DNA from 3 places in the Fictibacillus marinisediminis genome. Region 1 is predicted to be linked to each of the others. Evidence: predicted binding sites of a transcription regulator. Region 1 holds the regulator's gene; each other region holds the start of a gene.
What was found. The regulator Rex, encoded in region 1, represses fermentation and respiration genes when NADH is low (regulators of the CRP and FNR family bind a similar motif). The targets are predictions, from matches to a motif close to TTGTGAAATATTTCACAA.

Region 1 (10,426 bases):
CAAGACCAAAACTGGCATCGATGGATAGCAGCTTTCGGTTAGAGGTCATCGGATCAGCGGTAAATAGAACTCCTGAAGCTTTAGGGAAAACCATCCTTTGAACGATAACGGATAGATAAACCTGTCTGTGGTCAAATCCATTCTGAATACGGTAGATGACCGCCCGATCTGTAAATAAGGATGCCCAGCATTTGCTGATATGCTGCAGGATTGCTTCTTTTCCGATGATATTCAAATAGGTGTCTTGCTGGCCAGCAAAAGAGGCATATGGCAGATCTTCAGCGGTCGCACTGGAACGAACGGAATAAGCATGTTCATCTCCAAACCGAGAGAGATAATCAGCAAAGGCATTCACAACATCTGAAGGAATCTCTGCTTCCATAATGATTTGTCGAATCTGTTTGCTGATTTCACCAATTTGATCTCGATCCTCGGCTTTTAGCTTTGTCAGCTCATCCAGCAAAGCTTGAAAGGTTTTGTTTTGTTCAATGGCTTTTTGGTACCCTTCTGTTGTCACACAAAACCCTTCAGGAACTTGTATTTCTTGAATTTTTGATAATTCCCCTAAATTTAACCCTTTCCCGCCAACGAGCAATAGCTCTGTTTTTTCCATTTCCTGAAAACCGAGAACCAAAGGACTCATGCTAGATCTCCCCTAACCATTGAATTTGGTTTCTTTGATATACTTATCCCTCTTAACAAAACAAATTAAAATTCTATTGTATTTTATCAGCAGTAAATAACAATAAATAGTCTATTTTTACCATTTTTTATATGCTATAATTAACTTAGGGAGAGGTAGCCCGAAAAAACCATTTCAAGATTAAGACGTTGAAATCACATAAAACTGATCTAAAAAAGGATTCCCGAGTTACTGGGAGTCCTTTTCTTTTGCATCAACCAATTGGACACAAATTTTAACAACACAAAAAACCACTCCCTAATTTTCATAGGAAGTGGTTTTTGCTTTTGATGTAAATGATCTGCATGACTACTTCACAAAATGAGTGAAATATGAGTAGAAAAGGGGCGGAGAAATAACCTAAGCTATCTCTCCAATGTTTGGCTTAAAAGCCTTACATCATGCCGCCCATTCCGCCCATGCCCATTCCACCCATGTCAGGCATTCCGCCGCCGCCAGCGTTTTCTTCTGGCTTGTCAGCGATAACAGCTTCTGTTGTTAGGAACATAGCTGATACAGATGCAGCGTTTTGAAGTGCAGAACGAGTTACTTTCGTTGGGTCAACGATACCGGATTCGAACATGTTTACCCATTCGCCAGTAGCAGCGTTGAATCCGATTCCGATTTCTTCGTTTTTCAAGCGTTCAACAACTACAGATCCTTCAAGACCCGCGTTGTGTGCGATTTGGCGAACTGGCTCTTCCAATGCGCGAAGAACGATTTTAACACCAGTTGCTTCATCTCCGGAAGTTTCAACAGCTGCAAGTGCACGAACAACGTTCACTAGTGCTGTACCACCACCGGATACGATTCCTTCTTCTACTGCTGCACGAGTAGAGTTTAGGGCATCTTCAATACGAAGTTTACGCTCTTTCAACTCAGTTTCTGTAGCTGCACCAACTTTGATAACGGCTACTCCGCCTGCTAATTTAGCCAAACGCTCTTGAAGTTTTTCTTTATCGAACTCAGAAGTAGTTTCTTCTAATTGAGAACGGATTTGTGTTACGCGGCCTGCGATTTTATCAGACTCGCCAGCACCTTCAACGATTGTTGTGTTTTCTTTCGTTACAACAACTTTAGAAGCTGTTCCGAGTTGGGTGATGTTCGCAGACTTAAGGTCAAGTCCTAGCTCTTCAGTAATCACTTCACCGCCAGTAAGGATCGCGATGTCTTCAAGCATAGCTTTACGGCGGTCACCGAAGCCAGGAGCTTTAACAGCTACTGCGTTGAATGTTCCGCGAAGTTTGTTTACTACTAATGTAGCAAGAGCTTCACCTTCAACATCTTCAGCAACAAGCAATAATGGCTTGCCTTGTTGAACTACTTGCTCTAATACAGGAAGGATTTCCTGGATGTTTGTGATCTTTTTGTCTGTGATCAAGATGTAAGGATTCTCAAGAACCGCTTCCATTTTGTCAGAGTTGGTTACCATGTATGGAGATGCATATCCACGGTCGAACTGCATACCTTCAACCACTTCAAGCTCCGTTGTGAATCCTTTAGATTCTTCGATTGTGATAACGCCGTCGTTACCAACGCGCTCCATTGCTTCAGCGATCAATTGGCCTACTTCATCGTCAGCTGCAGAGATGGCAGCAACTTGAGCGATAGACTCTTTGCCTTCGATCGGCTTGGAGATCTTTTGAAGTTCTTGAACAGCTACTGCTGTAGCTTTTTCAATTCCTTTGCGAAGAACCATTGGGTTAGCGCCGGAAGTTACGTTTTTCAATCCTTCACGGATCATGGCTTGAGCAAGAACAGTCGCTGTTGTAGTTCCGTCACCGGCAACATCGTTTGTTTTGCTTGCTACTTCAGCAACCAATTTCGCACCCATGTTTTCGAAAGCATCTTCGAGTTCGATTTCTTTCGCGATGGTTACACCATCATTCGTAATAAGAGGTGAACCGAATTTTTTCTCTAGAACGACGTTGCGTCCTTTTGGTCCAAGCGTTACTTTTACTGCATTTGCAAGTGCATCTACACCGCGAAGCATTGCGCGACGAGCGTCTTCACTGAACTTAATGTCTTTAGCCATGTGTAAAACCCTCCCATAATTTTAAAGTTCGTAAATTTAAAAGCTATCGATGCAGCTTTCATAAAGCTGTCTATGTAGCTTATCTGTTAATGGTTAGAATTAGCCGATTACAGCTAAAACGTCTGTTTCACGAAGAATAAGGTACTCTTTACCTTGATACTTCACTTCTGTTCCTGCGTATTTTGAAAAGATGATAGAATCTCCCTCAGAGACTTCTAGCGCTACGCGTTCTCCTTGCTCAGTTACGCGGCCTGTACCTACTGCAACAACTTTGCCTTCTTGCGGCTTTTCCTTTGCAGAGTCTGGTAAAACGATTCCGCTTGCAGTCTTTTCTTCACCTTCTACAAGCTCAATCACAATACGATCACCTAGTGGCTTTAACAAGTGAAACACCCTCCTCAAAATAATAGAAAGTTTAAATTTATTAGCACTCTGATTTAACGAGTGCTAACTCCATTTCCTATAATAAATAATTTTTTTCCTCTTTGCAAGTATAGACCTGATGATTTTACGAAAAATTTATGAAGGGGGTCCCATGCCATGTTTTCAAGCAATCTATGTTAGAATAGGGAGATACATGGGAATGCTGAAGACATGACCATACCGAACCTAACTAAAGGAGTAATATACATTGACGAAGCGTTACTTATGGATTGTACTCACTTATGTACTGATGCAGCTGTCAGGCTATGTCGGTTACCCCCTCTTGAACTCTCTTGGCATTCCCAGAGATCACTGGGCCGGACTTTGGGGAACCATCAGCTTTCTCGCTGCTCTCTTAATTGTTCTTCTTCTCCTCATTCCCGATATGAAAGACCCGTCTTTACGAGGAGGACGCGTATCCCGTTCATCCGCCGTCGGTTGGGCCATAATTGGAATCTTTATGGCTTATGGGGCGCAGATCGTTGCCGGACTTATTGAAATAAACCTGCTTGGCATTAAGCCAGGCTCTGAAAATACTCAAATGCTTGTTAAGATTGCGAAACTCACTCCTTACTTTATGGTCGTGACCTCCATTGCCGGTCCGATCCTGGAAGAGATCATTTTCCGAAAAATTATTTTCGGGAGCCTGTATAAACGGTTTAACTTTGTGATCGCAGCGCTTATCAGCTCACTGATTTTCGCAGCGGTACACTTTGATTTCACCCATCTGCTCGTTTATACAGCCATGGGATTTGTATTTGCATTCCTGTATGTACGGACAAAACGCTTGCTCGTTCCCATTGTCGCCCATGTCTCCATGAATACCCTCGTCATGCTCGTACAGGTGGTTTTTGCTGATAAGATCAATGACTTGCAGGATAAAGCGGAGAAAATGCAGATGATTATTGGGGGACTTTTCTAATGAGAACATCACCATTTTTTATGAGCGGTTTATATACCGTCATGGGCATCCTTTTCACCTGGCTCGCCATCCATTATTCCAACGAATACGGCGTCACCGGGATCTGGACCCTGATCACCATGCTTGTGGCGACCTTTGATTTTGCCAATGCGATCAAGTACTACAGGCTGCACCGCCACATTAAAAAATATAAGAAATAACACAAAAGCCGGTCCTCTTTTAAAGGAACCGGTTTTTTTACTTCTTTTCAAATCGGCGGATGGAGAATGAAGAAATATCTTGTTCACTCTTTCCCGCTATGATTAATTCGCTTAAAACCTGGCCTACTACAGAGCTGAATTTAAAACCATGTCCTGAAAAGCCTGAGGCAATGGCCACGTTAGAATGGTTCGGATGTAAATCGATGATGAATTTTTCATCTGGCGTCATAGTGTACATACAGGTTTTACCGAATTTCAACGGCCCGCTTTCAGGCATATAGCGGTTCAAAAAACCAGCAAGATCGGATTCATCTTCCTCTTGTTCACCAAAAAGAGCTAATGGCTCATCCGGATTGATTCGGTCTCCTCCATCATGCCGCCCCGTCTTTAGCCCCGAACCGTTGATGCTTGGAAAGCCATAATAAAGACCTTGAAGTGTATCTACAGCAAAGGATGGAAAGGATTGAGAGTTATACAATTCTTCATGGGCATCGAACCAGGCAAATGTTTTTCTCACCGGTGTAAGAGGAAGATTCAGCTTTAGCTTGGCAAGTAGTGGCCCAGACCATGCTCCTGCCGAAACAACCAGGGCATCTGAAGAAAATGTCTGTTCCTCCGTCTTAACGGTTACTTTCTCGCCTTGGATATACAGTTCTTTAACCTTCTGATTGGTCAGAATCTCTGCTCCGTACTTTTCTGCAAGCTCTCGATAAGCTTCAATACATTCCTCGCATTTTAGCACTCCGGACGTTGGCTCATAGCATCCTATATAGTTTTCAGGCAATGTCATTCCCGGCCACCGCTCATTCACTTCATGCGAAGACAACACTTCAAGAGGCAGAGAATAAGTCTTTGAACTGGAGATAATGTTCTTAACGAATTTGGATTGATGATCCCCGGCATTCAAGACGCCTGTTTGAAGAAACAGCTCTTTGCCTGTCTCTTTCTCCAGAACTCTCCACAACTCCCGTGCTTTCAGAACGAACGGAACATACTCTTCTCCCTCTGCGTACGCATACCTCATCATTCTTGTATCCCCGTGGTGGCTGCCTTTGTTGTGCGGTGGATCATATGAATCTAACAATAAGGTTCTTTTCCCGCTCTTCGATAAAAAAGATCCTGCCGCCATTCCCATAGAACCGGCTCCAATGACAATAACATTATAGTGCATGATTTATTACCTCCATCTAGAAAAGCGCAAGCGCCCTGCTAAAGTCCGACAAGCGCTGGAGCTCTTGCACAGCAACACGCTTTTTGTGTTGTGAAGTAAGAGTGAAGCGACCTCGAGGACTTGGACGCTGGAGCTAGACATTACATCTATGCAAAGCTTTCTAGTAAAAAAACACACCTCATTAATCGAGATGTGTCTTTTCCAATTCAAGATCAAGCATAGCCTCTTCTTCTGCTTTCAGCCGCTTTTTATAGGCATTCGCCGAAATTAAAATACTGATCTCATACAGAATGATGAGCGGAACGGTGATGGTCAAGTGTGAAATCAGCTCTGGAGGACTGATCAGACCCGCCACAACGATAATTCCAAAATAAGCGAATCTCCTGATCTTTCGTAAAAAATGAGGAGTCACAAGCCCAAGCCTTGTTAAGAACATGACAAGGACCGGAAACTGAAACAACAAACCAAACGGCAGTATTAAACTAAACAAAAATGAAAAATACTCGTTAATCCCATATTCCCCTTCGACATTCAGCGAATTCGCAATGTTCGACATGAAATGAACGACGAGCGGAAACAGAATGAAGTAGCCGAAGCTCAGTCCGGCTGCAAACAGCAGAAAGGAAATCGGAATGTAAGAGAGTGTTACTTTTCTTTCATTTTCAAAAAGACCGGGACTGATAAAAGCCCATATTTGATAGAGCGCCACCGGCAGGGAAAGCAAAAGCGCAATAATAAAAGCAAAATCTATATATACCTTCAGAGGATCGGTAAGATTAAACGCGTTCATCTGGATGTCTTTTGCTACATTGTCACTTTGCAAATAAACAATGACGGGCTTGGCAAAAAAGAGACCCACAACCATAAAGAGAAAAAAGAAAACGGCCGTAATAACGATACGGTTTCTTAATTCACCCAAATGGTCGTAGACCGGCATGTTTTTATCTGACATTTTGTTCATCCTAACTGCTACTTCTGTTCGTTTTGGAGAGACTCTTTTTCTTTCTTGTCGTTATCATGATCATCCATGAGTCCCTGTGTCGCATTTTTAAATTCTCTTAACGTTTTTCCTGCTGCCCGTCCAAGTTCCGGAAGCTTTTTCGGTCCAAATACGACTAATGCGGCCGCGGCGATAAAAACTGCACTACCTGCTCCAATCATTCCAGACACCTCCTTTACTGCAAAATGGAAAATCTATAAATCAACTGATGGGTAATGTTTCATAAAATAAATCAAAGACTGCAATTCCACTGCTAAATCAATATGATGCACCCTGATCTCTGCCGGCAGTGTCAGGCGCGCAGGTGTAAAGTTCAAGATGCCTTTGATCCCAGCCTGAACGAGCTGGTCGGCAATAAACTGGGCAGAGCCCACTGGAACGGTCAGGATGGCGACTTCTACATCACTTTCCTGAAGCTCCGCTACAATGTTGTCGATGGAATGGATCGGAACTCCCGCTACTTCTTTTCCTACCTTGGCCGGATCCACGTCAAAAGCGACCTGGATGACCGTATTATTGTTTTTAATAAAGTTATAGTGCAGGAAAGCGGTCCCTAAATTTCCAACGCCAATCAAGGCAACCTTTGTTACTTCATCCTGGTTAAGCGTTTTCCGGAAAAAAGATAATAAATAGTTTACGTTGTAGCCGTAACCCTTTTTCCCGAGAGCACCGAAGTAGGAAAAATCCCTTCTGATCGTTGCTGAGTCTACTTTTACTGCTTCGCTAAGCTCTGCAGAAGATACCCGCTGCTTTCCTGAAATGGAAAGGTTTTTTAGAAAACGGTAATAAAGCGGAAGCCTCTTGGCAGTTGCCTGCGGTATTTTTATCTGTTCCTGATTCATATTAGAGCCCTCCACTATCAGAAAGCTTATCTACAGTTTACCATATTTTTTAAGTGGTACGTTGAAAATCCCCGTTTTTTCCGCCGGTTTTGCTCTGCAAAAAGGTTGGTCCAATGATCATTCCCTTATCCACGGCCTTGCACATGTCATAAACGGTTAACGCTGCGGCACTCGCTGCAGTCAAAGCTTCCATTTCAACACCGGTATTGCCTTTTGTTTTCACGGCTGCTTCAATATGCAGCCTGTACTTTTCTTTATTTTCTTCTTCCCATTGAAACGTAATATCTACACCCGTCAGGGACAGAGGATGGCACATTGGAATCCAGTCGGATGTTTTTTTCGCTGCCATAATGCCTGCGACCTGCGCAACGGCAAGGACATCGCCTTTACGAAACGAGCCTTCTGTTATTTTTGAGTAGATTTCCTTGTTAACAGCGATTGAGCTTCTGGCTTCAGCTGTACGGACCGTCGCATCCTTATCGGAGATGTCTACCATTTTCGCTCTTCCTTGTTCGTTAAAATGCGTAAAAGATTCCATAACCTTCTCCTTCTTCCTAGAATATACACTATCTTTGAAATCTATGGCGGATGATTTGCACGTTAATTCTAACGAAATGTTGAACATTGATTAGTTGCTCCGCTTCGCTTATGTAAGCTACACTAAGAGTAGACAGAATTCAGCAATACAGGCTAATCGAGCAGCATCTCATTTCGCATTCAGTCTGTGAACCTTGTTATTCGTCGATAGGAATTTGAGGTGACTATACATTGATTATTTTGCAGGTGAATGACTTAACAAAATCATTTGGGGCTGACCCTATTTTATCGAATATTAAGCTGGAAGTCCAAACCCGCGACAGAATCGCGCTTGTCGGAAGAAATGGAGCAGGCAAATCCACGCTTTTAAAAATCATTACCGGTGACATGTCCTACGACTCAGGCCAGCTGATCATGCCAAAAGGCGTCCGAGTCGGTTATCTAGCCCAGGACACTGGCCTTGAATCCGAACTGTCCATCTGGGATGAGATGATCAGCGTGTTCGAGCCGCTTCGGAAGATGGAAAAGCAGCTGCGCAGCATGGAGAGCCGAATGGGTGATCCTGCGCTGACCGCAGATGACACAGCCTACAATAAACTGCTAAAAGAGTATGACGAACTGCAGATCCAGTTCAAGGAAGCAGGCGGCTATCAATACGAATCGGACATCCGCACGGTGCTTCACGGCTTTCAGTTTAGCGGGTTTGATCCGTCAACTCCCGTGCAGACATTAAGCGGAGGGCAGAAAACACGCCTAGCGCTGGCTAAACTGCTCCTTACAAAGCCAGACCTTTTAATACTGGACGAGCCGACCAACCACCTGGACATTGAAACACTCTCATGGCTTGAGCAATATTTGCAGTCCTATCCCGGCGCGATCCTGCTCGTCTCGCATGACCGCTATTTCCTGGATAAAATCGTGACGACGGTCTATGAGATCTCCCGCCATCGCTCTTCCAAGTTTAAAGGTAACTACACGCAGTATCTGGAACAAAAAGCAGAACGCCTTGCACTGGATATGAAAGCCTATGAGAAGCAACAGGATGAGATCGCCAAGCTTCAGGACTTTGTTCAAAAAAACCTCGTCCGGGCCTCTACCACTAAACGTGCACAGAGCCGCAGAAAGCAGCTTGAGAAAATGGAAGTCATGGACAAGCCGCTTGGTGATGAAAAGTCCGCATCCTTCTTGTTCGATATAGAACGCCAAAGCGGCAATGACGTATTAAAGCTTGAGCAGGTCGCTACCGGTTATGAGGACGGTGTGCCGCTCATCACCAACATTGACTATCATGTTTCCCGCCAGGACAGCGTTGCGCTTGTCGGGCCGAACGGCATAGGAAAGTCCACTCTTTTAAAGGCCATCTTAAAACAGCTGCCTTTATTGGAAGGACACATCGCTTACGGCGCCAATGTGAAGATCGGCCATTATGAACAGGAGCAGGCGAACCTCAGCTCCAATAAAACATTGCTGAACGAGCTCTGGGACGAGTATCCGGACAAAACGGAAAAAGAAATCCGAACCGTTCTAGGCAACTTCCTGTTCAGCGGGGATGACGTACTCAAGTATGTCAACGAGCTGAGCGGCGGCCAAAAAGCCCGGCTTGCACTGGCTAAACTAATGATGCAAAAGGCCAACCTGCTGTTATTGGACGAACCGACAAACCATCTGGATCTCGACAGCAAAGAGGTTCTCGAACAGGCACTCATCAATTATCCCGGAACGATTGTTTTCGTTTCACATGACCGTTATTTCATCAACCGGATTGCCACCAAGGTCGCTGAGCTTTCACGGACGAAAATTACAAACTATCTCGGTGACTATGATTATTATATTGCGAAAAAAACCGAGACGCGAGAACGTGAAGAATTAAAAAACAAAAGTCTCCCTTCCTCCCCGCAAGCGGAGGAACCCGCCTCAGCCGGAGCGTATAAACAGGACAAGGCGGCTAAACGCGAAGACCGCAAGCGGCAGAGGAGAATTGAAGAAATAGAGACCCTCTTGGAGAAGCTTGAAACCGAGCAGGCTGTTCATGAAGAAGCGTTATGTGATCCCGCCGTTTACCAGGATTATGAGAAAACGCAGGAACATAATGAAAAGATCGAACAGATCAAAGCAGAAACCGAGCATCTTATGGAAGAATGGGAACTGCTCCAGCTCGAGGAAGAATAATCCCCAACAACGGTGTCAGGCACCGTTGTTTTTATTTTGCTATAATTCACAGTATCCACAAGGTTATACACAGCTTTTATAGATAATAACTCTTTCATCAACATAGTTATACACATTATCCACAGTTTCATAAAATGTTATCCACATTATTTTATGCACAGGCATAGAAAGCAGTTTTATTGCTTTCTTTTCATTTATTCACATTATCCCCTGTCCTGTGGATAACTTTGTCCACATCTCACTAAAGCACTAAAATGCCTCAACAAAAAAATCCCTTCTCACATGTAGAAGGGATTCTTACGTTATTGTGCCTCTAAATCGAGACCTGGTACACCATTGAGTGCCCAGTCTGCTCTTTTCCCTTTTTGATAGGCAATACTGCCGGCTGCTGCGATCATGGCAGCATTATCTGTGCATAAGTTGAGCGGAGGAATAATGAGCTCAT
Region 2 (10,426 bases), 4.0 Mb from region 1:
CAACCACGTGTTTCCAAGGTATACCGCCATGTTCGTTTGATACAGCTTGATTTTGTGGATTAGCCATTGTGCAACACCATCCCTGTCAAATACACGGCAGTGAAGATGAAGATCCACACAACATCAAGGAAGTGCCAGTATAAACTTGAGATAAAGACCTTCGCTGACGTCTGAGGCGTTAATCCTCGTCTTGCCACCTGTATCAAGATTAAGGTAATCCATGCAATACCCATTGTTACGTGAAGTCCGTGCGTTCCTACGATAACGAAGAATCCAGACCAGAACGCGCTTGTTCCTAGTGCTGCACCTTCATGTACGTAAGTAACGAACTCGTAGATTTCATAGCCCAGGAATCCTGCACCCAGCAAGAGCGTGATGATCATCCAGACAAATAATCCTTTTCTGTTGCGTTTGCGCATTTCGTGAATCGCAATACCGCAAGTGAAACTGCTGGTCAACAGCAGGAATGTTTCAATCAATACACCTTTAAGTTCAAACAGCTCATGAGGTGTAGGCCCATCTGCAGTTCTGTACATCAGAACGAGATAGGTAGCAAACAACGTAGAGAACAACGCAATTTCCGCCCCAAGGAATATCCAGAAACCGAGGATATTCAAGCGCCCGGTTTCTGATTGATATTCTAAAGGCGTGTTATGATCGTGTACTTCTGCATGTGCCATTGTTCACGCCTCCTTTAAACGGTAATCCGTTCAGTTTCTTTTATTTCATCAACACTTACATAGTAACCTTCATTCTTATCAAATGAGCGGATGATCAAGGTAATGAATACACCGATCAATCCAACGATGCCCATCCAGTACCATTCGAATACTAATCCGAAACCTGCAACGAAGAAGAAGGACGCCATAACGAACGGTACTCCTGAGTTGTCAGGCATGTGAATCGGCTTAATATCAGCCAATTTCGGTGTTACTTCTTTCTTGTCATTGCGGATCGCGACAACTGGATCCAACCCTTCAACAGTTGGAGTTACCGCAAAGTTATAGTGCGGCGGTACGGCAGATGTAGTTGCCCACTCAAGTGTACGTCCAAGACCCCAAGAGTCACCAGTGTTTTCACGCTCTGAGTAACGGAAGCTGTAGTAGATGTTATAAACAAGGGCCAGGAATCCGATACCCATCAAGAACGCTCCTACAGTAGAGACCATATTAAGATCTCCCCAGCCTGATGCTGCGCTGTACGTGTAAACACGGCGAGGCATTCCATCAAGGCCCAGGAAATACTGCGGGAAGAAACATACGTTAAATCCGATCATGAACAACCAGAATACCCATTTGCCAATACGTTCATTCAGCTTGTAGCCGAACATTTTCGGATACCAGAATACAAGTCCTGCGAAACACCCAAAGACTGTTCCGGCGATCAATACATAGTGGAAGTGAGAAACAAGGAAGTACGTATTATGGTACTGGTAGTCAGCTGCAGCCATCGCAAGCATGACACCTGTTACCCCACCGACAACAAAGTTTACGATAAATCCTAGTGCCCAAAGCATTGGTGTCGTAAATGAAATCTTACCTTTGTACATCGTAAACAACCAGTTAAAGATCTTAATACCGGTCGGAATACCGATCAGCATGGTACTGATCGAGAATGCAGTGTTAACTGCTGCTCCTGAGCCCATTGTGAAGAAGTGATGGACCCAAACCAAGAAGCTGTATGCTGCGATAAGAACCATCGCCCATACCATCGCTTTGTAACCGAAAAGCACCTTGCGGGCAAATGTACTGATAATCTCTGAGAACATACCGAAGGCAGGAAGGATAACGATGTATACTTCCGGGTGGCCCCAAAGCCAGAACAAGTTCGCCCATAGCATATCCATCCCCGCTCCTTGAAGCGTGAAGAAATGAGCTCCGAATAAACGGTCAAATGTCATAAGTGCAAGCGCTACTGTAAGAATAGGGAACGCGAACACGATGATGACCATAGTAATGAGCGCAGACCAAGTGAACATTGGCATTCTGAACAATGTCATGCCTGGCGCTCGCATTTTTAAAATCGTTACCAGGAAGTTAATACCCGTCAACAGGGTACCGATCCCGGCGATCTGAAGACCGAGCAAGTAGTAGTTCTGCCCAGGTCCAGGACTTAACTCATTACCGGCAAGCGGCATGTAGGCTGTCCAACCAGCAGATGGTGATCCACCGATAACGAACGAGATGTTAAAGAGCATTGCTCCGATAAAGAACGTCCAGAAACTTACGGCATTCAAATAAGGGAATGCAACGTCACGCGCTCCGATTTGAAGCGGGATAACTACGTTGATCAAACCAATCAAGAACGGCATCGCCATGAAGATGATCATGATCGTACCGTGTGTTGTAAAGATTTCGTTATAGTGCTGGGCATCAAGGAATTTTGCATCCGGTACAGCAAGCTGTGTACGCATGAGCAATGCATCGACACCACCGCGGAATAGCATAAGAACCGCAGAAGCGATGTACATGATTCCTAATTTTTTATGGTCAACGGTAGTGAGCCATTCTTTCCAAAGCCACTGCCATTTTTTAAAATATGTCAGATAAAATAGAAGTCCGATTACTGTTAGACCGATGGAAACGTCCGCACCGTAAATCAGCGGGTCACCGGTAACAAAAAATTCATCCCATTTCATAATTTAGTGCCTCCTCTATTAATGGGAATGAGATTCCCCATGAGAGTCTTGTTCCGGCTTGTTCGCATCTTTCGCCTTTGAACCGTGCGGGTTTTGCGGAACTACTCCTAAGCGTTCACGGGTCTTCACTGCATAGTCTCTATCTTTAGCGTGATCTACCCATTTTAAATGTGTGGATGAGAATGTCATCTTTTTTGCTTCGCCCTGAAGCATTAACTGATCGTACTGTTTTTTAGACAACTCAGGCGCCTTGCTCTTCGTATCTTTTGCCCATTTGTCAAAATCGCTTTGAGAAACAGAATTCACATCAAAAATCTGGTGAGTGAATCCTTCACCATTAAAGTTTGAGTTACGGCCGGCAAATTTGCCCTTATGATCCGCCTGCAGATAAAGCGTTGTTTCCATACCAGGCATCGCGTACTTTTGGCCCCCAAGTTCAGGAACCCAGAATGACGACATGGAATCTGCTGAAGTCAGCTTGAATTCCACTGGCCGGTCTTCCGGAATGTTAATGTAGTTGACGGTTTCAATGCCTTGCTCCGGATAAGAGAAGATCCATTTCCAGTCAACTGCTGTCGCCGTAATGACGATCGGTTCTTTATGCGCAGAAGCCTGCGGCGGTTTTTCAAGATCATAAATGGTCTTAATCGTCGGAATAGCCAAAGCGATGGTAATAAGTATCGGGATAGCCGTCCAGAGTATTTCTAATTTTTTGCTTCCCTCTTGTTCAGGTTCCCAGTTGGACATATCTTTTCTGTTTTCACGGTATTTAATCACGATCACCGTGAATAAGATATACACTACAAGTAGAATAAGTGCCATGAATCCTATAGAATAAAGAATAAGATCCTTCTGCTGAGCCCCAACAGGTCCTTTCGGATCTAGAACTATATAATTGCTGCAACCGCCCAAGAAAAATACGGACAGCATAAGTCCTAACGCAAAAAACGGTCTTAACCGCTTAAACACTAGGCCCACCTTCCTTCCTGTAAACATATAAGTGAGATTTCTCACTGTAAACTTACTAACTTTGTGCTTTCGTTCACATAATAACAAATTTCCCCCAAAAATAGACCTTCTTTTATGAACTGTCATAAGTTCTTCAAGTAAAATTCACTAGTTCATCACATATTTATCAAAGAATGTTCATATTTTTGGAATTTACTTCTTGTTCTTCCATTTCTCAATTTATACCGTGGCGAAGTGAAAAAGCCGCCTGTTCGGCGACTCTTTTACAGTTCTAAATTCTTTATTTCCTTTAAAGGGACAGATTAAACCAAGTTTGCAGATTAAATCAAATTCATGACAAATGTTCCACATGGAACGTTTTTTCTTCATGATTCGACGTGCTTTTTTATGGATTCCGGATGATAGACCATCTTACCTCCATAATGTCCTGTGATGGAAAGTGTCACTGCTCCTGCCAGAGAAAGAATAATCACAATCGGCATTAAAGGCGGAATCAGGCGAAAACGATGGAGTAAATTCAGCAGGATCACAGCTCCAAATATGAATAGGGTGATGAGCGCATAAGTCTCATGCGGCTGAACACCACTTTCGATACTGTGCCCGATCTGTTTTCTTGCAAAATGCTCAGCACCGTCTCCTGAAATATAGGCCACAATTCCCATAACAAACCCTGAGGAAAACAAGTATAGAGCCATTTGATCAAAAAACGGTTTCTTCCATATTGCTAAAATCTGCGCCAAAACTCCAATGATCAGCAGCGCAATCGGAAAATGTACAAGGACAGGATGAAGGGGTGTAGATAACATACCGGTCAGCTCCTTTTTACTCGGTATAGACAACGATACAAGAGGAAACTGAAATTTTACTGAAAAATAAGGTGAACTATAAAATATTTGCTAAGATCGGCAGTCTTACTGAAAATATCGTACCTTCGCCCGGCCAGCTTGAGACTTTAATCGTTCCATCGTGCAGATCTGTGATGGCCTTGGCGATGGATAATCCCAATCCTGCACCCCCAGCCTGCCGAGACCGCCCTTTCTCCACCCGGTAAAAACGATCAAAGAGATAAGGAATTTCTTCTGCAGGAATGCCTGCCCCTTTGTCTTCAACCGTAAAGCTCAGGATCCTTCCTTCTTCTTTTTGAACCGTAATGGAAATGGAAGAACCAAGGACTGAATATTTGCAGGCATTATCAAGGAGGACATGAAGCAGTTCTTTTATTCTGACCCGGTCAGCTTCCACCAGCATTTTGTCATCAGGTACATGTAAGGCAATCTGCCTTTTACCCTCGTACAGCCGCTCATATTGATGAACGAGCTGGCCGGCCAGCTCTGCAAATGAAAAGGACTCTTTGTTCATCTTGAGTTGACCTGCATCCTCTTGTGCCAGCATAAGAAGATTGGCGACAAGTCCGTTCATTTGGCGGACCTCATCCTTCAATTCATTCAATGTTTCCTGAGAAAAGGGTGAAAGTTTATCTCTTTCTTCATTTTCCAAAACCTCAAGGGAAGCAGAAAAAATACTGATCGGCGTCCGGAGCTCATGGGAAGCATCAGCAATAAACTTTTTTTGTCCCTCGATGTTCTGAATGATCGGCTTCATCGCCTTTCTAGCCAGCCGGTCTCCCATGATAACAGAAATCATTAAAGCGGCAAGCCCGATTAATGAAAGAGAGAAGAACCAATGTTCAATTTTTTCATGAATGCTGCTAATGTTCTTTCCTACAAAAAGGGTGGAATTTTTATCGATGCGAGCACTGGCATAAATGATGTGCATCTCGTCTCCGAAATGGCCTTTTAAATTCTTAAGCTTCCCCTCTGAACGGCAGCAAGGCTGTTTGCGGACAAATTTGCTGAAGGTCTGTGCATCCTTGCCAGCTGGCTGCACACCTCTAATAGAATGTGCAGATTTGCTCAATACGACCGAAAAATAAAGCGATGGAGAAGCCTCAGGTTTTACTTCAATAGCATCTTGTCCTTTGTATTTCTCCAATTCATAGTGCAAGATGTCCTGAATATCCTCATTGGCTGTCTCAAACAGCATGCTTTTTACTAACAAAAAAAGAACGGCAAGAACGATGAGAAGTGTTATAAAAAACCAGGTGCTGTAGTTCCAAGTGAGTTTTCGTCTGAGATGGTTCAGCATTATTCTTTCTCCATTCGATACCCGATGCCTCGGACCGTCTGAATGTATTTTTTCCCTCCAGATGGATCCAGCTTTTTCCTCAGCAGTTTAACGAAGGCTTCAAGGGTGTTCATCGTAACATCGCTATCTGCTCCCCACACATGCTGGAGGATGCTATCTCTTGTCAGCACCTGATTCTTATGACGGGCAAACAAAACGAGCAGCTGAAATTCTTTTGGCGTCAGCTGAATTTCTTCTTCTCCGCGATTTAACACATGGTTCTGGATATCGAGTCGCAGATCGCCAATCATCACCCAGTTATCTTCATATAAAAAGCTTCTTCTTCTCCCTAATGCTGCAACTCTGGCGAAGAGCTCTTTGAATTCAAACGGCTTGGATAGGTAATCGTCCACACCGGAATCAAATCCTTGAACAAGATCGTCCACCTGATCCCTGGCCGTCAGCATAAGAATCGCTCCTTGATAGCCTTTTTTACGGAGCTCCCTGCTGACAATGACTCCCTCTTTCTTCGGCAGCATCCAATCCAGAATCAATATATCAAAGGATTCTTCAAGGACGCGTTCAAAGGCTGTTTCCCCATCTTCGCATAAAACCACCCTGTACCCTTCGTTTTCCAGCATCCTCATGATTAACCGCGCGAGACGGCGATCGTCTTCAGCCAGTAAAATTTTCATGTGATCCTTCTCCTGTACGGTTGTCAGCGCCTCCGTGGCTTTCTGCTGCTTTTCTGATACTGCGGTCTTGCTCCCGCACGGCGGCTCTGCATCTTGTCATTCGTTTCAGAGCGGCTTCCCTCCTTCTTTTTTTCCGGTTTTTCCAGCCGCTGTTTTTGTATCTTCTGCTTAATTCCTTTTTCAATCAACTCTAAATAATTGCGGTCTTTTGCCGCAACCATCGTCACGGCAAGCCCCTTGCTGCCGGCTCGTCCCGTTCGTCCGATACGGTGGATATAACTTTCTGTATCTTGAGGAATATCGTAATTGATGACATGGGTCACACCTTCAACATCCAGGCCCCTTGCCGCAACATCTGTAGCGATCAGGTAGCGGATTTCTCCCTGCCGGAAGGCATGCATTACCGCTTCCCGTTTAGCCTGGGTGAGATCGCCATGCAGTTCGTCTGCCTGATATCCCGCTTCCTTCAAAGCTTCATTCAGTTTGCTTACTCGCCGCTTCGTCCGGCAAAAAATAATAGCAAGATACGGACGGTGCAGCTCCAGAAGCAGCTTCAAGTCATCCTGCTTTGAGCGGTCTGTCGTCTCAATAACCCGTTGTCTGATTTCCTTTAAGGTGATTTGTGTCTTCTTCACCGTAATCTCTGCTGGATCTTTCATATACGTTCCTGCAAGCTTTACAATTTCAGAAGGCATCGTTGCGGAAAAAAGCATCATCTGCCGGTTCTCTTCTGGTGTCTGATCAATAATTTCTTCAACATCCTGCAAAAATCCGATATGAAGCATCTGATCCGCCTCATCTAAAACCAGCATGGAGACGTGTGACAGATCAATGGTTCCTCGTCTTACATGGTCCAGCAAACGCCCTGGTGTGGCGATGACAACCTGCACCTTACCGCCGAGTTTATGCATTTGCTGAATAACATCTTGTCCCCCATAAACGGACAGGACATCAATTCCCATTGAACTGCTCAGCTTTTTTACTTCTTCCGCCACCTGGATAGCAAGTTCTCTTGTCGGCGTCACGATCAGTGCTTGGATAGCTTCATTCTCCTGGTCAATCCGCTGCAGCATCGGTACGGCAAAAGCCATCGTTTTCCCGGTTCCTGTCTGGGATTTTGCAATCACATCTTTTCCTTCTAACAGCAGCGGGATCGCCTGCTCCTGAATCGTTGTCGGCTGGGCAATCCCATAGTCAGCTAACGTTTTCCGGAGCAGAGGATTCACCTGTAAAGCTTCAAAACCACCCATAGGCAAGTCTCCTTCCTTTTCTTAAATTACTTGGTTAGAGCAATATTATTAATGCTCTTTTTTGTTGAACTTCGCATACTGATGCTGAGAGAGGCCTCAAGTCTATTACCCCTAAAGTAAAGGGTGTGAACATGTACCTTCTAAAAAAGAGAGCCATATTAAGGCTCCCTTTTTCTTCGTATTAATTTGCTACTTTGTTATTCAGCTTGTCGTTCAGCTTCAACAGCATATCTGCTGTCATTTTATCCAAGTCATAGTCCGCTTTAAAGCCCCATTCCGCTATAGCTGCTGAAGAATCGATGACATTCGGCCAGCTATCGGCAATCGCCTGTCGAACAGGGTCCACATCATAATCCATCGTAAAGGATGGCATCTGCTTTTTGATGGCAGCAGCGATTTGTTCCGGCTCAAAACTCATCGCAGAAACGTTAAATGAGTTGCGGTGAACCAGTTTCGCCGGATCAGCTTCCATCAAGTTAATAATTGCATTTAACGCATCAGGCATATACATCATATCCATGTATGTGCCCGCATCAATAAATGAAGTATATCTTCCTTTTCGGACCGCTTCGTAATAAATTTCAACCGCATAGTCCGTTGTGCCGCCTCCAGGAGGTGCCACATAGGAGATCAATCCAGGGAAACGCAGTCCGCGGGTATCTACGCCAAATTTATGATAGTAATAATCACAAAGAAGCTCGCCGGACACTTTGTTTACTCCATACATTGTCGTTGGACGCTGAATAGTATCCTGCGGAGTCTGGTCTTTCGGTGTAGAAGGACCGAATGCTCCGATTGAACTTGGTGTGAAGAATTGGCAGTTCAACTCTCTCGCGACCTCAAGTGCGTTCACAAGGCCTCCCATGTTCAAGTTCCAAGCAAGCAGCGGCTTCGCTTCTGCAGTAGCAGAAAGAAGAGCAGCAAGGTGGACTACCGTATCTGCATTGTATTTTTTAGCGATGCCGGCCATCGCCTGTGCATCGGTTACATCAAGAATCTCGAACGGTCCGGATTGAACGACCGGGCTGTCTGTCTTACGGATATCTGTCGCAATAACATTATCCTCGCCATATATATCACGGGCTTTCATGACCAGCTCTGAACCGATCTGCCCGAGTGCTCCAGTAATCAATATCTTCTTCATGTTACATCCTCCAAATCTATTACCGGTTCCTGTATTAAGAGATGATTCCCATTTCCTTGCCGACTTTTTCGTAGATGGCAAGTGCCTGATCAAGCATTTCCTTCGTATGGGCAGCTGTTGGCATGTTTCTTACACGGCCAGTGCCTCTTGGTACGGTTGGGAAGACGATGGATTTTGCATAAACGCCTTCTTCATTCAGCTTTTTGCTGAACTCCTGAGTTTTTACCTCATCACCTACAATAACAGGTGTGATTGGTGTTTCACTGTTTCCGATATCATAGCCCAGCTTCTCAAGGCCTTGTTTCAAATACTTGCTGTTGTCCCACAGTTTTTCTTGCAGCTCTGTGCTTGATGTTAAAATTTCAATGGCTTTTGTACAAGCCGCTACATCTCCTGGAGTCAGTGAAGTAGAGAACAAGAATGGACGGCTTCTTACTTTCAGCCAGTCGATCAAGTCTTTTTTACCGGCTACATAACCGCCGACAACACCGATTGCTTTAGAAAGCGTACCGATTTGGAAATCCACTTTATCGGATAATCCGAAATGCTTCACGGTTCCTGCGCCGTTGCCGAGTACGCCAGATCCATGTGCATCGTCTACGTAAGTGATGAGATCGAACTCTTCAGCAATATCAACGATCTCCGGAAGCTTGGCAACGTCTCCGTCCATGGAGAACACACCGTCCGTGATGACCATGATCTTGTTGTAAAGTCCGGATTCCTTTGCTTCCTTCGCTTTTGTACGAAGGTCTTCCATGTCAGAGTGGTTGACACGGATAATTTTTGCTCTGGAAAGTCTGCAGCCGTCAATGATGGACGCATGGTTCAGTTCATCTGATAGAATCGCGTCATTTTTATCCATGACTGCTGAGATGGCAGCCATATTGCAGTTAAAACCGGATTGGTAAGCAATCGCTGCTTCTGTATGTTTGAACTCTGCCAATTTTTCTTCAAGTTTTACATGCAGTTCAAGCGTTCCATTAATGGTACGCACAGCCCCCGCACCAACACCATATTCGTCAATTGCCTGTTTGGCAGCTTGCTTAAGGCGCTCATCTGTTGCTAAACCAAGATAATTGTTGGAAGAAAGGTTGATCAGTTCTTTACCATTCACTTTGATCTTCGGACCGTTCGCGCTTTGCAGCGGATCAATCACGTTATAAAGCCCTTTTTCTTTTAAATCCCCTAAATTTTCTTGCAGGAAGCGATCCAATACATTACTTGACATACAAACTCTCCTTTCAAATTTTAAAAATGTTATGTGAGTCTGAACAAATGTACACGTGAAAAAAACACAAAAATTCAGAAATAATTCAATGTTATTAAGTATCTATCACTAAAAAATATTTTATCACATTTTAAGTTTGTTTACATCATATGGACAAAATTCATACTTCTCTGTCTAGTATTTCTTTCCCGTTTCGGAAGTATTTCATTCCAAAACAAGGCTCTTTAATAAAGGATTGTTGCTTTGGAAACATTTTTGTAAAGAGCCTTCATTGACAAGTTGATTGGAGTGCAAGGTGCGAGACTCCTGCGGGACATGCGGGACAGGTGAGACCCGCAGGCGCATGCGCCGAGGAGGCTCACCGCACGCCCCGCGGAA
Region 3 (10,426 bases), 3.3 Mb from region 1:
GAAAAAATTTAACAGCCTGGTTTAAAAATGCAGCAGAGTTCGTGCGACAGCAAATGATTAATTTCTTCTGTATTGATGTTGTAATAGCTCCAGGTGCCTCTTGTTTCCTTGGTTAGAATGTTGGCATCCCACAAGATTTTCAAGTGATACGACAATTTAGATTGCGTCATATCCATGAGGGGAGCAAGGTCGCAGACACACATACTTCCTCTTTGGGTTAGGATGTTCATTATTTGCAACCGCTTTTTGTCGGCAAGGGCTTTGAACTTGCTTTCATACATCTCAAAATCATTTTCTGTTGAACGATGGTTGTCATTTGAAACATCTTTAAGCGGAATTTCTTTTTGCACGTTCATTCACCTCGATTAAAATCAAACTTTCTTGATGTACTCATACTATATCCATTATTTTCATATGTCAACTCCTTTATCAAAAATAGTTGATTTAAATTCGAAAGTACTATTTTACTTACTTTTATCTTATGTTGAAACATAAAAGAGGTGAACATTAATAATCAATTTTTTTTGATTAAACACTTGCAATTAGCAATATCTGCTAATATACTGTCAATAAATCAAGAAAAATTGATTTAGTGAGGAGGAGAAAATTTGAGCTGGTTACGCAAACTAACTGGAAAGCCAACTAAACAATCTGATTGCTGCAAGATTGAAATCAACGAAGTAAAAAAAGAAGCGAAAGAATCGAAAGAAGTGGAAAAATCGAAAGAAGCGTCGTGCTGCAATAAATAAAATCATTCTTGGATGGAGGGTTTCACGATGAAAATGCATGTGGGCATCAATGTCACGGATCTGGAAAAATCCATGGAGTTCTATTCTAAGATTTTTAATACAGATCCAGTAAAAGTGAAGGCAGATTATGCAAAATACTTACTCGAAGATCCAGGTCTTAACTTTACATTAAACCTCAAAGGCAAAGTATCAGGAAATCAGGTCGGCCATTTCGGTTTTCAAGTGGAAAATGCGGAAGAAGTGATAAAACACAAGGATCGTTTAGAGAAGTTAGGATTTTTTGCCCGTGAAGAAATGGATGTATACTGCTGCTATGCCACTCAGGATAAATTTTGGGTGACGGATCCAGACGGGAATGAGTGGGAATTCTTTTATACGAAGAGGGATACCGAAGTACATGAACCAACAAAATCAGCGTCGTGCTGCTAAATCATTCTATGTCACCTGTCATTCTGGCAGGTGACTTTTTGTTGATACGAATTTACGGTTGCGTACATAAGTATATACTTATATAATGATGACGGATAATGTGATGATATTGGAGGTGCTTGCTGGATGGCCAGTCAGGAATTAAAATTGGAAACCGCTGCTACCATACTAAAATTATTAGGCGATAAAACACGGTTAGCCATGGTGAAAATAATGTCTGAGAACGAATGCTGTGTCTGTGAATTTGTCGATCTGTTTCAGATGAGCCAGCCAGCCGTTAGTCAGCACCTGCGAAAGTTAAGGGATATCGGTTTAGTAAAAGAACGGAGAAACGGGCAATGGATCTATTATTCATTAAATGCTGCTTATCCTTTTCGTTCGTTTGTCCTGCAAGTGATTCAGGGCTTACCGAGTCAGCAGTATCGTATAGAAGAATTAGAGGCACAGGGAAAACGAATTTCTTGTGATAGTTAAGGAGGTATTATATTTGTGAGCTCAGTCATTATTGCCAGTATCCTATTTTTAGCCACACTGACGTTTGTGATCTGGCAGCCTAGAGGTCTTAGTATTGGGTGGTCAGCTTGTGGAGGAGCTTTTATTGCTTTGCTCTTTCAAGTGGTCTCCTTTAAGGATGTAATAGATGTAACGGGAATTGTTTGGAACGCTACTCTCACATTTGTTGCTATTATCATTATTTCTCTTATTTTAGATGAGGTAGGGTTCTTTGAGTGGGCGGCTCTTCATGTGGCCCGCTTTGCGAATGGAAACGGGATCAGAATGTTTTTGCTGGTAACGGTATTGGGAGCAGTGGTGTCCGCTTTCTTTGCCAACGACGGAGCTGCGTTAATCTTGACTCCGATCGTTTTAGCAATGGTTCGCCATTTGAAATTTGAGCACAAAATGGTGATTCCATTTATCATGGCCAGCGGGTTTATTGCAGATACGACTTCCTTGCCGCTGATCGTCAGCAATTTGGTGAATATTGTGTCAGCCGACTTTTTCGGCATCAGTTTTTCGGAGTATGCCAGCCGTATGATCATTCCCAATCTATTTAGTCTGCTGGCAAGCATTCTTGTACTCTATCTGTATTTCAGAAAAAGCATACCAAAGACATACGATGTCAATCAGCTGAAAAAACCGGCAGAGGCCATTAAAGATGTAAAAATGTTTACATTGTCATGGTATGTTTTAGCTGCATTGCTGGCGGGATACTTTATAGGAGAATTCTTCTCGGTGCCTGTATCCTTCATCGCCGGCATTATTGCGATTATATTCTTGATTGCAGCCAGAAAAAGTCCAGCCGTTCAAACGAAAACGATCATTAAAGGTGCACCTTGGGCGGTCGTATTCTTCTCTATCGGTATGTATGTTGTCGTGTATGGTTTGCGAAATGCAGGACTGACCAATTTATTGGCCAGTGCCATTGAATCTGTCACACATCATGGACTATTTGCAGGAACGATTGGAATGGGCTTTATCGCAGCGGTCATCTCTTCTGTGATGAATAATATGCCAACCGTTATGATCGATGCGTTAGCCATATCTGATACCCATACGACAGGTGTCATGAGGGAAGCCTTGATTTATGCGAACGTGATCGGTTCGGACTTGGGGCCGAAACTTACACCGATTGGTTCGTTAGCTACATTATTATGGCTTCATGTGCTGAATACTAAAGGCGTGAAAATAACATGGGGATACTACTTTAAAATTGGGGTCGTTTTAACGGTTCCAACCTTGTTTATAACGTTGACAGGTCTCTATCTATGGTTAATTATCCTTCATTAAATTGAGTTAAGGAGTGTTTGAGAATGGCTAAAAAAACAATCTATTTCTTATGTACCGGAAATTCATGCAGAAGCCAGATGGCAGAAGGCTGGGCTAAAAAGCATCTTGGTGAAGAATGGGAAGTAAAAAGCGCAGGGATTGAAGCACATGGCTTAAACCCCAATGCGGTTAGAGCGATGAATGAAGTGGAGATTGATATTTCGAATCAAACGTCTGACATCATTGATCCGGATATTTTTAATAACGCAGATCTTGTTGTCACGCTCTGCGGGGATGCGGCTGACAAGTGCCCGATGACTCCTCCGCATGTAAAACGGGATCACTGGGGATTTGATGATCCGGCGAAAGCGGAAGGAACAGAAGAAGAAAAATGGAAGGTGTTCCAGCGCGTCCGTGATGAAATTGGCGGGCGCATTGCGGCATTTGCCAATACAGGAAAATAACAAGCAAGGCTTACCCGTCGAGGTAAGCTTTTTTTTTGCCGATTTAATATGGCGGATGATAGAAGGTCTGAGGATAATGGCTTGGATAATACTGATCTTGGCGTTGTTCTCCACTGCAGTTTTTCGGCGGCCCGATAAACGTGGTGGACTGGACGGGTGCGACCGTTTGGATCCATTGTTTTTCATTCATGCAATATGTGTGAGCCATGATGTTGGACGGGGTGAATTTTAAAAGATCGGAACCCAGGATGACATCCGGGGTCGGTGAGTTGAATATAGCCAGCAGGTGGGTTTGGTCAGAGGCAGCTACTTCATAATGCCACCAGCCTTGAGGAACGTTAGCAACCTGCCGGGGTCCGATCGGATAGTGATGGAACTGTTTCGTAAACGGATTGAAGATGGAAACAACAGCAGAACCGGAAATGCAGTACACAAGCTCTGCGGCATTTTGGTGATAATGAGGTTCGACGACGTTATTGGTGCTCAAGAAAATATCCAATAAGGAAACATTGTCCAACGTGTTTAACTGCTGGATCCCCAAAACATTTATATAATTCTCGCGGTCTTTGGTGAACACGTTGCTGCTGACATCGGCGGTGTATTGAGTGGCTGGTGATGTGTAATCCAGGTTTTGCACCATAGTTTACCCTCTTTCTTTTGGCAGATGGTCACTAACATACCCTATGCAGATGCCCAGATGGCGTGACAGTATATTTTCCTGCTGCGGCCTCATTTGTCCACTTTGTGACAAATGAAGCAGAACAAGCCTTATTTTTATGAAAGTGTGATTTATATCACATATGAGAAAAGCCCCTCCGTTATAGCATGAAATAGTACTTATTACACTCCGTCAGGAAGATAGAAACACTGTTTCAGGTTATGAAAGGAGAGGTCACACATGAAGAAACATACGTCCAGCTATCTTTGGAAGGTTTCTGCTCTGGGCATCACCCTGTTAGCACTTCTAACAGGATGCGACCGGCGGTATCTCGTCTTTAATCCGTCCGGGCCTGTCGCGCAAAAGGAGTTTGACTTAATTGTATTGTCAGCGGTTTTATGTGCCGCTGTGGTGATACCGGTTTTAATTTTGCTGTTTTATATCGTATACAGGTACCGTGACAAACCGGGCAATAAAGCACCGTATACGCCAGAGTGGAATGACAGCAAAATATTGGAGATCGTGTGGTGGGGAATTCCGGTCATCATCATTTGTATTTTAGGAGTTTACACTGCCAAAACAACGTATTCTCTTGTCAAACCGCCAGTGACAGATGTAAAACCGATTACCATTCAGGTCACCTCACTCGATTGGAAGTGGCTGTTTCAGTATCCCGATCAAAAAATTGCGACCGTCAACTACGCGGAAATTCCGGCCGGCGTTCCAGTTCAATTCCAATTAACATCGGATTCGATGATGAACTCGTTCTGGGTTCCAGAGCTTGGCGGACAAGAATATACGATGCCGGGAATGGCGATGAGGCTCTGGCTCCAGGCAGACAAGCCGGGAACGTACTTCGGATCTGGTGCCAACTTTACCGGAAGAGGTTTTGCACATATGAAATTTAAGGTGGTTGCCAAGCCGCAGGCTGAATTCAACCAATGGGCAAAACAAATCAAAAAATCAGCTCCGGCGCTAACTCAGGAGAGATATGATCTGCTGACGAAAAAAGGACTGGCAGAGAAACAATCATTTTCCTCGTATCCTGAATCCTTGTTTCATAACACGATCGACCGCAACGGCGGCAAATATATGAAGCCTGAGATGAAGCACGGGGGACATGACATGTCGATGATGGACCACGATAAATAATAGAAAAGAAGAAAGGGGGAAAAACAGATGGCAGACAAGGCGAAAGGATTTTTTGTAACCGGCGATCCGCTGATTTATGGCGCGGATGTTGCCATTGTGATCACGCTTCTTGGTATTTTGGTTTTTCTTACGTTTTTTAAAAAATGGGGCTGGCTGTGGCGCGAGTGGCTCACAACCGTTGATCATAAAAAAATCGGAATTATGTATTTGGTATCCTCCCTCCTCATGCTGTTCAGGGGAGGAGTTGACGCACTGCTCATGAGAATGCAGCTGGCTTTCCCGAATTCACACTTTTTGGATTCACAGCATTACAATGAGATTTTTACGACGCACGGCACAATCATGATTTTGTTTATGGCGATGCCCTTTATGTTTGCACTGTTTAACATTGTGGTGCCGCTGCAGCTCGGAGCGCGCGATGTCGCGTATCCGTTCTTGAACGCGCTGAGCTTCTGGCTGTTTTTCTTTGGCGCCATGCTGTTCAACTTATCCTTTGTTGTGGGAGGATCACCGGATGCCGGCTGGCTGAGCTATCCGCCGTTATCCGAACTTGCTGGAAGCCCTGGGCCGGGACAAAACTTCTATATCTGGGGAATTCAAATCTCGGGGATTGGAAGCCTGGCAACTGGAATTAACTTTCTCGTCACCATTTTAAAGATGCGTGCTCCCGGCATGAAACTCATGAAGATGCCGCTGTTCTCCTGGTCTGTACTGGCCAGCTGCATCACGATCATCTTCGCGTTTCCTGTATTGACGGTAACACTGGCGTTATTGTTTGTTGACCGCTTTTTCGGTGCCCATATCTTTACGGCAACCGGCGGCGGAAACCCGATGATGTATGTCAACCTGATCTGGATGTGGGGACATCCAGAAGTGTATATCGTAGTGCTGCCGGCGTTCGGTATCTACTCAGAGGTCGTCAGCACCTTCTCGAAAAAGAAAATTTTCGGCTATAAATCCATGGTATTTTCCATGATGATCATCAGTGTACTTTCCTACTTTACGTGGGTCCACCACTTTTTCACGATGGGTGCCGGAGCCGATGTGAATACGTTCTTTGCCATAACAACGATGGCAATCGGTATTCCGACGGGTGTTAAAGTATTCAACTGGCTGTTCACGATGTTCCGCGGCCGCATCAGCATGACGCAGCCGATGCTCTGGACGCTCGCTTTTATTCCCTGCTTTGTCGTTGGGGGAGCGACAGGGGTCATGCTGGCTGTTGCGCCGGCTGACTATCAGTACCATAACAGCTATTTCCTGATTGCCCACTTTCATCAGGTCCTGATTGGCGGGGTTGTCTTCGGGTATTTGGCAGGACTCTACTACTGGTGGCCGAAAATGTTCGGCTTTAAATTGAACGACCGCCTCGGCAAATGGGCGTTCTGGACATGGAATATCGGGTTCTATGTATGCTTCATGCCGCAATATGCGCTTGGATTCATGGGCATGACCCGCCGTGTCTATACGTACGGATGGGACATGGGCTGGGCGCCGTACAACCTTGTTTCCACGGGTGGCGCGTTCCTTATGGGAATCGGCTTCGTGTTCCAGGTATGGCAGATCCTCTACAGCATCAAGAACGGCGAGCGCGATCTTACAGGAGATCCGTGGAACGGCCGGACGCTGGAGTGGTCCATTCCATCTCCTGCTCCGCTTTATAACTTTGCCCATATTCCAAAGGTGAGGAGTGATGATGCCTGGTGGGATATGAAGGAACATAAGCATGGAGCTGCTTCTGAAAAAGAAAATAAAGAGTTTGAACCGATCCACATGCCTAAAAACTCAGGTATTCCATTTTTCATGGCGGCGTGCTGGTTTGTAGCAGGATTTGGGCTTACTTTTGAATGGGTGTGGGTAGGAATCGCCGGCTTGGCTGGTGTAGCCATCTGCTTGCTGGCCCGTTCCTTCCAGCGGAAAACGGACTACTACATTCCTGTAGATGAAATCAAGCGGACGGAAGCTTCTTTAGGGAGGGTCGTGTGATGGCACAATCGGTAACGTCTATGGATACCCGCCACGAGGCGCATCATGATACGTTTAAATTGCTGGGCTTTTGGATTTTTCTTGTAACAGACTGTATTATTTTCGCTTGTTTGTTTGCAGTATATGCCGTCTTAAGGACTCACACAGATGGAGATCTTACAGGTCATGAGCTGTTTGAGGTCAAGGGCTTTACTGCTGAAACTTTCATCCTTTTGGCAAGCAGCTTTACGAGCGGGCTTGCTTCACTCGCGATGCATAAAGGAAACAAAAAACAGCTGATGGCATGGCTGGCGGTTACCGTATTGCTCGGTATGTCCTTTGTGGGACTTGAAATTACGGAGTTTGCCAAAATGGCAGCTGAAGGAGCAACGATATCCACTAACGCATTTCTTTCTTCCTTTTTTACACTGGTCGGAACGCACGGACTCCACGTCACGTTCGGTTTGATATGGATGATTGGTGTGATGGTTCAGATCGGCAGGCACGGCATCGACCATCTGACCAAAGAAAAAGTAACGATTGTCGGTCTGTACTGGCATTTTCTCGATGTCGTCTGGATCTTCATCTTTACCGTTGTTTATCTGTTGGGGGTGATGTAGATGAACGGACATGAAAACCATGGTTCAGCAAAGACATACATTATGGGTTTTCTCTTCTCCATCATTTTAACGATCATCCCGCTGTGGCTTGTGATCCAGCATGTGATGAGCAAGAGCATGCTGACGGTTTCCATTCTTTTGATCGCCTTACTGCAGCTCATCATTCAGTTTTTCTTCTTCATGCACATTAGAGAAGGAGAGAAGCCGAGGTATCATGTGATGGCACTTGTGCTTGGCGCGGTAATGGTGTTTACGATCGTAGCCGGCTCTATCTGGATCATGACGTTTAATTCTCAGGTTCATTAAGGAAATAGACTTTGCCTTTGGTTGAGCCTGTGTGGCGGAGGTTCATGGCGGAAAGCAGATCCTGAGCGATAAATCGAGACGAAAGCTGAAGAAAGTGCCGGCACTGCTGATTGGTGATCGTTGGCTGAATAAGTAAAAAATAATCTTATAAAGAGGAAATGTGAGCATCGCTTGAAGAATGAAGGCAGGCAATGCAGACCCATTTTCCTCTTTTTCTTTTCATGGGGAGAGTAAAGCATTTGGGACAATGTATGCCGATGAGAAGGTCGGTTTTAGGAATCAGGAAGTATTCGAGGGGATCGAATGTTTGAGATGTATGCTGTTTGATAAGAAGATTGGACAACCGTTTTAACTGCTTTTTGCTCAGAATCTCATTTGTGTGCAGTTGGTTGAGGTGTTCTATTTTTTCAGGGACTAAAGAGCTTCGGGTAATGTACTTGAGGTTACTAGGACTGCCTTTGGTTCGAATGATGGTCCGGGGACTGCTGATAACAACGAGGCATTCAATGGGGAGCGGTGGTAGACGGTTCTTTGTAAGCCATTCGGTTAACAGCTTTTTATGGCGTTGGATTTGTATGATCGGATATGCAAATCCTTCTTCTTTACCTTCGTGTGTACGAATCAGCTGTTGATGTGTTTCGTCAAAAAGAAGTGAGCCTGAAAAATTCTTCACTTCTAGATTGAGAAGGTAATAGGGTGTAAGAATAAGCAAATCCATTTGAAATTGACTGTTGAGAGCAGGAAGGCGTATGTCATGGAGGATAAGGTGGTCCTTCGATGGAATTTCTTGCAGATAAAAGTCGAGGAACTGTTCGCCGCGGTATCCTTTGAACCGGCTGGCCAGCTCTTTTTCGATGATTGGCCGTTTTGGATGGTTTGGGGGCAGTCTGCGAAGCAAGGCTTCTAGTTTTTTGATGATAAGAGGGATTTGTATTGGTTTGACGATCATAGCAACACTCCTTATTAGATAGTTTTCTCTTTTTTAGTAGATTTTCCTGCTTTAGAAGGGTGGTTTTATGGAGGGAGGAGAGCGGGTGGGGAGTTTAGGTGAAGAATTGAGCGGAAAAGGAGAGGAATTGTGCCGAACGCTCAATTAATTGAGCCGAACAACATTTAATTGAGCGTAACTCAAAATAATTGATCCAAACTAAAAATTCAGATAACTGCGCTCAACTAAACCGGCTTAATTTTCACAAAAACCCCTACATTATCCTCATTCATTGTCAGTTCCTACAAAGTAAAACCCCTTCATTTCTGTCAATTAGTCTCTCATTCTTACATTTCTTAGGTCATTTTAGCGAGTTTTGTAACATTTTGAAATATAGTTGTAATGTAATTGCCCAAAAACTCCATCTTCTAAATGATATAATTGCACTTGGGATTAAAAGAGGGTGTAGGAGAACGTATGGAGGAGGCAATACCATTGAAAAGAAAGATATTAAAGGGGTTATTATCTCTAAGCATTGGCTTGAGCGCTTTTACATACACTTCTGCTCATGCGCAAACGTTGGGTGAGATACATAAAAAGCAAGCTGAAAATCAGGCGAAAAAGCAAGAAAAGAATGCAGAAATTAAAGACGTGCAAGGACAGCAGGACCAGGTGCTTGAGGAACTGCAAAAAATTGAGTCTACTCTGCAGCAGACCCTAAACGATATTCAGACGAAAAAAACAGAAATCAATGATACGAAAAACGAGATTCAAAGCTTGAAAGACCGAATTGCCAAGATTCAAAAACGCATCAAAGAACGCGATGCGATCTTAAAAGAGCGTGTCCGTTCCATGTATGAAAGCGGCGGAGCGGTGAAGTACCTTGATGTCGTACTTGGCTCACAAAACTTCGGTGATTTCCTTGACCGCTTGATCTCATTAAATTTGATCGCAGAATCTGATAAGTCCATTTTGGAAGATCAAAAACGCGATAAAGCAGCAGTAGAAGAGGATAAACAGCATGTAGAACAAAAGCTGAATTCCTTGAATGCGAAGCTGCAGGAATTAAATGGGCTGAATGATAAGCTCAGTGCCCAAAAAGAAGCAAAAAACAGACTGTCCGCTTCATTAAAGAAGAAGGAAACGCATCTTCATGAAGACGTGACAAGTATTGAAGAGAAAAATCAAATTCTTTCCGCACAGGAAAAAGCGGTAAAAGAAGAGATGGCAAGAGCAAAAAGAGAAGCTGAACAGCGCAAGCGTGAAGAAGCAGCCCGTAAAGAGGCAGCCAAACGTGCGGCTGAACGCCAACAAGAGCGTCATGAGTCAGCGCCTTCACCTGCGCCGACTCATAGCGAGCCAAGTGTTTCAGCGAACTTTATCTGGCC

Region 2: the regulator Rex is predicted to act here: its motif matches at 3,669-3,686, upstream of qoxA (cytochrome aa3 quinol oxidase subunit II).
Region 3: the regulator Rex is predicted to act here: its motif matches at 4,192-4,209, upstream of LCY76_RS18740 (ubiquinol oxidase subunit II).

The regions. Positions count from the first base shown of each region.
Region 1 is NZ_JAIWJX010000002.1:246,227-256,652, reverse strand. It holds gene ppsA (phosphoenolpyruvate synthase) at 1-643, opposite strand, end outside; gene groL (chaperonin GroEL) at 1,077-2,717, opposite strand; gene groES (co-chaperone GroES) at 2,817-3,101, opposite strand; gene LCY76_RS01570 (CPBP family intramembrane glutamic endopeptidase) at 3,349-4,062, shown strand; gene LCY76_RS01565 (DUF4305 domain-containing protein) at 4,062-4,262, shown strand; gene solA (N-methyl-L-tryptophan oxidase) at 4,300-5,433, opposite strand; gene tatC (twin-arginine translocase subunit TatC) at 5,615-6,385, opposite strand; gene LCY76_RS01550 (twin-arginine translocase TatA/TatE family subunit) at 6,403-6,594, opposite strand; gene LCY76_RS01545 (redox-sensing transcriptional repressor Rex) at 6,628-7,275, opposite strand; gene moaC (cyclic pyranopterin monophosphate synthase MoaC) at 7,325-7,813, opposite strand; gene LCY76_RS01535 (ABC-F family ATP-binding cassette domain-containing protein) at 8,044-9,981, shown strand; gene tsaD (tRNA (adenosine(37)-N6)-threonylcarbamoyltransferase complex transferase subunit TsaD) at 10,284-10,426, opposite strand, start outside.
Region 2 is NZ_JAIWJX010000002.1:4,286,452-4,296,877, forward strand. It holds gene qoxD (cytochrome aa3 quinol oxidase subunit IV) at 1-67, opposite strand, end outside; gene qoxC (cytochrome aa3 quinol oxidase subunit III) at 60-680, opposite strand; gene qoxB (cytochrome aa3 quinol oxidase subunit I) at 695-2,638, opposite strand; gene qoxA (cytochrome aa3 quinol oxidase subunit II) at 2,657-3,607, opposite strand; gene LCY76_RS22305 (DUF2231 domain-containing protein) at 3,973-4,413, opposite strand; gene LCY76_RS22310 (sensor histidine kinase) at 4,490-5,752, opposite strand; gene LCY76_RS22315 (response regulator transcription factor) at 5,752-6,426, opposite strand; gene LCY76_RS22320 (DEAD/DEAH box helicase) at 6,450-7,676, opposite strand; gene LCY76_RS22325 (L-threonine 3-dehydrogenase) at 7,858-8,820, opposite strand; gene LCY76_RS22330 (glycine C-acetyltransferase) at 8,855-10,048, opposite strand.
Region 3 is NZ_JAIWJX010000002.1:3,506,209-3,516,634, reverse strand. It holds gene LCY76_RS18775 (ArsR/SmtB family transcription factor) at 9-281, opposite strand; gene LCY76_RS18770 (hypothetical protein) at 609-749, shown strand; gene LCY76_RS18765 (ArsI/CadI family heavy metal resistance metalloenzyme) at 777-1,178, shown strand; gene LCY76_RS18760 (ArsR/SmtB family transcription factor) at 1,305-1,652, shown strand; gene LCY76_RS18755 (arsenic transporter) at 1,668-2,966, shown strand; gene arsC (arsenate reductase (thioredoxin)) at 2,990-3,409, shown strand; gene LCY76_RS18745 (cupin domain-containing protein) at 3,453-4,049, opposite strand; gene LCY76_RS18740 (ubiquinol oxidase subunit II) at 4,308-5,219, shown strand; gene qoxB (cytochrome aa3 quinol oxidase subunit I) at 5,247-7,205, shown strand; gene cyoC (cytochrome o ubiquinol oxidase subunit III) at 7,205-7,804, shown strand; gene cyoD (cytochrome o ubiquinol oxidase subunit IV) at 7,805-8,110, shown strand; gene LCY76_RS18720 (nuclease-related domain-containing protein) at 8,256-9,059, opposite strand; gene LCY76_RS18715 (murein hydrolase activator EnvC family protein) at 9,534-10,426, shown strand, end outside.